2 regions of the Rhizobium sp. GCM10022189 genome follow, and region 2 is predicted to be linked to the other one. Evidence: riboswitches for the same ligand, from Rfam matches in the RefSeq annotation. Region 2 holds a riboswitch; the other holds the start of a gene.

Region 1 (4,416 bases), on a different contig from region 2:
TGAAGGCAGCGATGCGACGATTGCGCTCAAGTCCGGCTGGAAGGTCGCCGGCATCAGGAATGCGTCGGTCGACGACATCAAGGTTGGCGATTTCGTCGGCGTCGCCTCGCTTCCGAAAGGCACGGGGCCTGACGGCGCAATCGAGGTGCTGATCTTCCCCGCCGCGATGAAGGGGGCCGGCGAAGGCAGCCGCCCCTGGGATGTGCAGCCGAACAGTTCGATGACGAACGCGACTGTCAGCAATGCGGTCAAGGCGGTCGACGGGCATACGATCACGCTGACTTATCAGGGCAAGGAAAAGACCATCTCGATTGCCGACGGCACGCCGATCGTCACTTTTGCGCCGGCGACGAAGGATGACCTGAAGCCCGGTGCCGGGGTCATCGTCATGGCGGAAAAGGCGGCCGACGGGCGCATTTCGGCTGCGCAGGTCAGCGTCGGCATCAATGGCGTGATGCCGCCGATGTGAATTTGTCTGGCGCCTCGGTTTTACGCCATTCCGGGCGAAGGGCCGCGGCCGCGTTTCTTGAATTGGCTTAGAGTGCCGGGGCAGGAGCCGCCGCGGCGCTCGATCCCGGAGCCGACGCTGCCGGTTCTCCCTGGGGTTTGGAAGGCAGCGCCTCCAGATGCAGCGTGCGCGGATGCAGCGTCTCCAGATAGGTCTCCGAGCGGCCGATATAGATCATGCCGGTTTGCGGCAGGGTGGCGAGCAGCTTCGTCATCGTGTGCTGCCATTCCGGTTCCATGCCTTCGAGCACTTCGTCGAAAACGGCCCAGCGCGGCTTGACGAGAAGCAGGCGGGCAAAGCCGATCGCCTTCTGCTCATCGGCATCGAGAAGCTTATCCCAGCGCGCGCGGTTGTCGAGCCGGGCGACCAGCGAATGCAGGCCGGCAGCCTCAAGCGCGGCCTCGACCGCGGCCGTGTCGTAGGCTTCAGGCTTTTCGGGAAAAGCGATCGCCTCGCGCAGCGTGCCGCCCGGGACATAGGCAAGCTGCGGGATGAACATCATATCCTTGATCGGCGGCAGGCCCATGGTGCCGTGACCGGAGGGCCAGAGGCCGGCCATTGCCTGGAAGAGCAGGCGGCGGTTCACGCTGTGATCGCCGTTGATCATGACCTTCTCGCCGGCCTTGATCGTCACGTCGTTCTCACGCATGCGGAAGCCGCCGCACTCGTCGATATCCTCGCCAAGCTTGGCAACGATAACGATGTCTTTCAGCGTCAGCGTATCGGAAGCCGTTTCCTCATAGGTGATGGCGTCCTCTACTTCGAAGCCATCGTCCATGTCCTGAAGCGCCTGGCGAAAATCGGTGACGCGCATCAGTGTCGCGCGCCATTCGGCGATCGGGCCGAAATTGGCGACATACCAGCGCAGCGCCGTGTTGACCTGGTTGAAGGCGCCGACCGACATCATCAGCTGGCCGAAGGTCAGCCCGCCGGAAAAATAGGCGGGTGCTGCGACGATGATCGGTATGACGATGACCAGCCAGCCGTAACCTGCCGAAACCCAGGTGAGGTTGGTATTGGCCATGGCAAGCCGCTTGATGACCGAGAGAACGTTGGTGATATCACCGTTGATGCGCTTGCGCTCGTTCTCTTCGCCACGCGCCACCGTGATCGCCGGCATGTTCTCGTTGGCGTGCATCAGCGCGAAGCGTAGCTCGGCTTCCTTCGAGAACCGGTCGGCATTGAGCTTGACGAGCTTGCGGCCAACGACCTGGCTCAAGACCGAGGCAGATGCGGCGTAAAAGATTGCCGCCCAGACCATGTAGCCGGGGATGGTGAAGCTGTAGCCGTTGATGCGGAAGATGAAGCCGCTCGAAAGCTCCCACAGGACACCGATGAAGCTGACGAGCAGGATGGTCGACTGCAGGAGGCCGAGCGCAAGGTTGGTGGTGCTTTCGGCGAGATTGCGGGAATCCTCGTGAAGGCGCTGGTCGGGATTGACGCCGAGGATGCCGATGGTGGAGAGCTTGAGGGCGCGCTTGCGCTCCAGCCACTGATCGACGAGATCGCGCGACAGTCCTTCGCGCATATAGAGGGCCGTCATCTGGTTCAGCCATGCCTGCAGCACGTTGAGCAGCAAGAGCGCGCCGGCGATCATCGCGAAGACTTCAAGCTGGCGGAAGAACTCGCCGAGATCACGACGCTCCAGCGAATCGTAGAAAGGGGCGTTCCATTCGTTGAGGATCACCTGTCCATAGGCAGTCGCCAGGATGATGACGACAAGCAGGATCGCAAGCGCAACGACCTTGCCCCGAACCTGCGAATTCCAGAATGCGGAGAACATCACCCCAAGCCGATACGTCAGGCTGAGATCGTATCCCACCCGGTCCTGACGCTGGATGTCCTTCCTCCCGTTGACGTCATTCTTCATTATTTTTTCCAAAATCGCCCATCCTCCATTATTAACATGGGGACGTTACTGGTCCATCAACAGATTCCACCACCCATAAAGAAAGCGTGATGGTTTGCGCAGCTGTCCGTATTGACAGTTGATTCGCGGGCGGACTGGCGCTAATTAAGATGCCTCGTGGTGATTTGGCCGGCCGGCTTGCAGCCACGTTAAATAAGTCGCTAAAGGGCCGCGTGCGGACCGGTAGCGATTCTTTCGCCGCCGGTTTTTTATTTTGATCGAGTTGACCGCAATGCCCATCAAGATCCCCGATACGCTGCCCGCCTTCGAAACCCTCGTAAACGAGGGCGTGCGGGTGATGACCGAAACGGTGGCGATCCGTCAGGATATCCGCCCGCTGCAGATCGGGCTGCTCAACCTCATGCCGAACAAGATCAAGACCGAAGTGCAGATGGCGCGCCTGGTCGGCGCTTCGCCGCTGCAGGTCGAATTCTCGCTTGTCCGCGTCGGCAATCACAAGGCCAAGAATACGTCCGAAGAACACCTGCTTGCTTTCTACCAGACCTGGGAGGAAGTGAAGCACCGCAAGTTTGACGGCTTCATCATCACGGGCGCGCCAATCGAGACGCTGCCCTACGAGGATGTTACCTATTGGAAGGAAATGCAGCAGATTTTCGACTGGACGCAGACAAATGTCCATTCGACCATGAATGTCTGCTGGGGCGCGATGGCGGGAATCTATCATTTCCACGGCGTGCCGAAATACGAGCTGAAGGAAAAGGCCTTCGGCGTCTACCGCCACCGCAACCTCAAGCCTTCCTCCGTCTATCTCAACGGTTTCTCCGACAATTTCGAGGTTCCGGTGTCGCGCTGGACCGAAGTGCGCCGGGCCGATATCGAGAAGGTCGATGGCCTTGAGATATTGATGGAATCGAGCGAGATGGGTGTCTGTCTCGTCCACGAGCCGAAGGGGCGGCGGCTCTATATCTTCAATCACGTCGAATATGATTCCACGTCGCTTTCGGACGAATATTTCCGCGACGTGAATGCCGGCGTGCCGATCAAGATGCCGCATAACTACTTCCCGCATAACGATCCGGCGCTTCCGCCGCAAAACCGCTGGCGCAGCCACGCGCATCTGCTTTTCGGCAACTGGATCAACGAGATCTATCAGACGACGCCCTACGATATCGAGGAGATCGGTTCGGACATCTGAGCGTCATCGGCCGGGTTTGCGAACGGCGCCGTCGCATTTCTGCGACGGCGTTTTGTTTTCCGGTTCCGCCCGGTTGCGGTTTGCGGCGAAAGGGGGCAGGTTCCGGTTTCTGAAACCCAGGGGCGGAGTGAGCGTCGATCATGGCGGACAAGTTGGAACGGGAAGTTTTCGGCCAGACGAAAGAGGGAGAGACCGTTCATCGCGTCGCCATCAGCGGCGGCGGACTGACGGTCAATGTGTTGAACTGGGGCGCGGTCATCCAGGATATCAGGCTCGACGGGCACGATGCGCCGCTGGTGCTCGGCTTCGAGAATTTCGACAGCTATCTCGACCATTCGCCATTCTTCGGCGCAACACCGGGACGCTGTGCCAACCGCATCGGCGACGGCAAGTTCACGCTCGATGGCAAGGCCTACCAGCTTGAGCTCAACGAGAAGGGCGTCACGCACCTTCATGGCGGCAGCAACAATATCGGCAGGCTCGTCTGGACGATCGTCGAACACGAGGCCGACCGGGTCGTGCTGAAGATCGTCGATCCCGATGGCCGCGCCGGCTACCCCGGCAATTGCACCATCCAGGCCAGCTATCATGTGCATGGCAATGGCGTGCTTTCCGTCAACTACGAGACGGTGACGGACCAGCCGACGCTCGCCAATGTCTGCCAGCATTCCTATTTCAATCTCGACGGTCGGGAGGATGCGCTGGCGCATGACATCATGATCGCCGCCGACCACTATCTGCCGACCAACGAGAAGCAGATACCGACCGGCGAGATCCGCCCGGTCGAGGGCACCGCGTTCGATTTCCGGACGATGGCGCCGATGAAGCGTTTTTCCGGACAGG
Region 2 (4,416 bases):
ACATGAAACTGATCGCACTTGGCCTCATCGGCGCGCTGGCGCTTGCCGGCTGCACGACTGTCGATTACACCGGCCCCGGCCTCGAACCCATTCCCGGCAGCATCACCTATAACGGCCAGCCGCGCACCAAACTGACGAAATCACCCGTCGGCTCCACCTTCCCGCATGATTTCATCGATCAGTACGGGCGGCAGGTGGAGGAGACCTACATCATCCGCCCGGACCGAAGCCTCGCGATCGCCCACCGGCAATACCGGCCGATCAATATTTTCGGGGATGATTGAGGGACACCGGGCATCGCCAGTTCAGCCAAAGCGAGAAACATATCGCGCGTCCCGTTTGAAAATACCGAGTGCTATTTCTTCGACGATATATTGGCCCTCGCGTATTGACCTCGCTGTGGCTCACGAACGGCTGATATGTTGAGATCCTTTCTTAGGATCGCGCATAGTTCGATGGCGGCAACGTTTTCTGGATTCAGCAACGTATGCAGCTCGGCTCTGCTTATCTTCCCGACAGGCCACGCTCACGCGTGGAATGGATAGCGCTTCGGAAGGGGTATCATTATGAGCGAACTCGATGCATCCTCGCGGATAATGATCGGCCGTATCGATGGCGGAGACGAACGGGACACTTCCCCACGCCGATTTTAAACTATCGTATACTTATAATATAGCCTATATTCCGTTTGGAAACCAAATTCCTCTGGAGGCATAATTTCCAGAGTTTGGCAAAACATGGTTTTTCTCTATCTCCGACGCTTTTATCTCCTTTATAGATGAAACATTTTCCATCATTGTTGATAATGTTTTGCTTTCTCTGACCACCTTCCAAGCATCCTCTTTGTCAACTGCACTTATCCCGCAGCCCAATCGAAATAACATTCCTGTCGATCCTTTTTTAAATTCTATCCAAAATAGTTTCATTATTATCCTATTGCCCTGGGACAAAACGAGGCGGAGAACCGGGCTCAAAGCGGAGAGAGGGTCCGATATAAGGGTTACGGGTGCCTGGAACTATCCCAGTTTTGGGATCAAGACCTGGCAGCCTTCCATCCATACCCTTGTAATACTCTAAACTGCTGGGCGTCGTGACATAGTCTATGTCGCTTTTTGTTCTTGGACCTTTACCGTAAGGCAAATTTTCCGCAGGTGATCGTCCCGCTCCTTTTGCCGCCGAACCTACAACGTCTATAGGCCTTCCGGATTCATCAACAACCTTCTGAATGTCTTTCACTTCTTGTGCCGCCAGGTCACCAATCCGGTATTTCCGAGGATGAGGTGCGAGGGATCATTCGCAGGTAAGTTGACAGGTCCGCAGCAACGCGGGCGATCATCAGTCAAATCAATGCCAGTGTAAAACTGCCTGTAAAACCGGCCGAAAATCCGCCGACAAATCTTCCTCCAACCCCTTGAAAAGGTGAATGGAGCGGGTGAAGGGAATCGAACCCTCGTATTCAGCTTGGGAAGCTGCTGCTCTACCATTGAGCTACACCCGCCTGATGCGCGAGATTTCCAACAGATGGCCGCCGCTGTCAAGCCGCGGCATTGACGCATTTCAGATGCGGAAATGTTTCGACAGCTTCAGGCCCTGGGCCTGATAGTTGGAGCCGAGGCCGGAGCCGTAGAGGCTTTCGGGCTGTTCCTGCATGTGCTCGTAGATCAGGCGGCCGACGATCTGGCCGTCTTCGAGGATGAAGGGGACTTCGTGGCTGCGCACTTCGAGCACCGCGCGGCTGCCGCGCCCGCCGGCCGGCGCGTGGCCGAAGCCGGGGTCGAAGAAGCCGGCATAGTGGACGCGGAATTCGCCGACGAGCGGGTCGAAGGGCGTCATTTCCGCGGCGTAATGCGGGGGGACGTGCACGGCCTCGCGCGAGACGAGGATGTAGAATTCGTCCGGGTCGAGGATCAGTTCGTTGCGGCCGCGGCTGTAGAGCGGTTCCCAGAAATCGTAGATATCGTGCTGGGCCTTCTTGTCGACGTCGACGACGGCGGTGTGGTGCTTGCCGCGATAGCCGATCAGGCCGTCCTTGTCGCCCGTCAGGTCGATGGACAGCGCAATGCCGCCGCCGGAAATATTGGGTTGTTTTGAGGCGACCAGAGTTTCCGTTTCGTGCAGCTTCAAAAGCTCGGGCTCGCCGAGCACCGACTGGCCGACGCGGAAACGGATCTGCGACAGGCGCGAGCCGCGGCGAACGACGATCGGGAAGGTGCGCGGGCTGATTTCGAGATAGAGCGGGCCGCAATAGTCGGCCGGGATCTTGTCGAATTCCTGCGCGTAATCGGTGATGACGCGGGTGAAGATATCGAGGCGGCCGGTCGAGCTTTTCGGATTGGCCGAGGCCGACATGTCGGCCGGCAGGTCGAGATGTTCCATCAGCGGCACGATATAGACACAGCCGGTTTCCAGCACCGCGCCTTCGCTCAAGTCGATGACGTGCAGGCTCAGCCGGTCGAGCTTGTCGGAGACGAGATGGGAGGGACCGGGCATGAAGCTCGCGCGCACGCGGAAAGCCTTGGCGCCCAGCCGCAGGTCCAGGCTTGCGGGCTGGATCTGGTCGCGGTCGAGCTCGCGCTCGCTTTTCAGACGCCCCGTTTCAAACAGCGCCGCAATCGCGCGGTCGGCCAGAATTCCAGTTTCGCGAGCCATCATGCTCCATCCATAATCTGGTGCCGACAAAACCAAAGTCGGGGAATTGACGCAAGCACAGAACGGCAGTATTGCAAATTTATCCCGTGGTGATTTGGCCGGTCGGCTTGCAGCCACGTTAAACAAGTGGCTAAAAGGACCGGGTATGAAACCGGTCTGCTTTTGCGGCCGGTTTTTTTGTTGTTTGAAAGTGGTGATGGCATGAGCAAGACCTGGCGCCCGGCAACCCAACTCGTCCACGGCGGTACGCTGCGCTCGCAGTATGGCGAGACGTCCGAGGCAATCTATCTCACGCAGGGCTTCGTCTACGATACGTCGGAAGCCGCCGAAGCGCGCTTCAAGGGCGAGACGGACGGTTTCATCTACGCCCGCTACGGCAGCCCCACCAACGACATGTTCGAAAAGCGCATGTGCGCGCTGGAAGGCGCCGAAGACGCCCGCGCCACCGCTTCCGGCATGGCCGCCGTCACCGCCGCCATCCTCTGCCAGCTGAAGGCCGGCGACCATATCGTTGCGGCGCGCGCCCTCTTCGGCTCCTGCCGCTGGGTGGTCGAGACGCTGGCGCCGAAATACGGCATCGACTGCACGCTCGTCGACGGCCGCTATCTCGAAAACTGGGAAAAGGCTGTTACGCCGAAGACCAAGGTGTTCTTCCTGGAAAGCCCGACCAACCCGACGCTGGAAGTGGTCGACATTGCCGGCGTCGCCCGGCTTGCCAACCAGATCGGCGCCAAGGTCGTCGTCGACAACGTGTTTGCCACCCCCCTCTTCCAGAAGCCGCTGGAACTCGGCGCCCATATCGTCGTCTATTCCGCCACCAAGCATATTGACGGCCAGGGCCGCTGCCTCGGCGGCGTCGTGCTTTCCGACAAGGAATGGATCGACGAGAACCTGCACGACTATTTCCGCCATACCGGCCCGGCCATGTCGCCCTTCAACGCCTGGACGCTCCTGAAGGGCATCGAGACGCTGCCGCTGCGCGTCGCCCAGCAGACGCGCAACGCCGCCAAGATCGCCGATTTCCTGGCCGACCAGGGCAAGGTCGCCAAGGTCATCTATCCCGGCCGCAAGGACCATCCGCAGGCCGACATCATCGCCAAGCAGATGTCGGGCGGCTCCACGCTCGTCTGTTTCGAGCTGAAGGGCGGCAAGGACGCGGCATTTGCGCTGCAGAACGCGCTTGAGATCGTCAAGATCTCCAACAATCTCGGCGATTCCAAGAGCCTGATCACGCATCCGGCCACGACCACGCACAAGAACCTGACGGACGAGGCCCGCGCCGAACTCGGCATCTCGCCGGGCACCGTGCGCCTGTCGGCCGGCATCGAGGACACGGACGACCTGATCGAGGATTTCGCCCGCGCGCTGTCGAAGGTTTCGGCCTGATCTGCAGGCTACGGCCGCGGAAGTCGCCGCGGCCGTAGCATTTGCCTTGAAATTAACACTGAGAGTTAGGCTTAATGAACGAAAGGCGGTCCAACCGGGGGTGGAGGGGCTGCGATCACTGTACCGTTTCTTGACGGGGCAAGCCTCTTATAAGATACGGGTAACATATACTGACTAAGGTGTAAGGCATGTATCGCGCCCTCACACGAGACATAGAAGTCGTTGTCGAGCCGTTTTATCTGGAGGAGCAATCCGATCCGGACGACGATCGTTATGTCTGGGGCTATCGCGTCGTCATCAGCAACAATTCCGGCATCGCCGTGCGCCTCGTCAACCGTTACTGGAACATTACCGACCAGAACGGGCAGATCGACGAGGTCA

The links. Region 2 has a riboswitch for S-adenosylmethionine ahead of ACFPWW_RS24055 (O-succinylhomoserine sulfhydrylase). Riboswitches for the same ligand answer to the same signal wherever they lie in the genome.
Region 1: another riboswitch for S-adenosylmethionine. It lies ahead of metA (homoserine O-acetyltransferase MetA); the one in region 2 lies ahead of ACFPWW_RS24055 (O-succinylhomoserine sulfhydrylase).

What each region holds. Positions count from the first base shown of each region.
Region 1 covers NZ_JBHSOR010000058.1:58,600-63,015, forward strand. The annotation lists gene ACFPWW_RS29280 (hypothetical protein) at 1-469, shown strand, start outside; gene ACFPWW_RS29285 (ABC transporter ATP-binding protein/permease) at 537-2,378, opposite strand; SAM riboswitch at 2,525-2,602, shown strand; gene metA (homoserine O-acetyltransferase MetA) at 2,650-3,573, shown strand; gene ACFPWW_RS29295 (aldose epimerase family protein) at 3,714-4,416, shown strand, end outside.
Region 2 covers NZ_JBHSOR010000049.1:603,161-607,576, forward strand. The annotation lists gene ACFPWW_RS24035 (hypothetical protein) at 3-284, shown strand; gene ACFPWW_RS24040 (hypothetical protein) at 678-926, opposite strand; tRNA gene ACFPWW_RS24045 (tRNA-Gly) at 1,425-1,498, opposite strand; gene ACFPWW_RS24050 (2'-deoxycytidine 5'-triphosphate deaminase) at 1,558-2,652, opposite strand; SAM riboswitch at 2,726-2,804, shown strand; gene ACFPWW_RS24055 (O-succinylhomoserine sulfhydrylase) at 2,851-4,035, shown strand; gene apaG (Co2+/Mg2+ efflux protein ApaG) at 4,224-4,416, shown strand, end outside.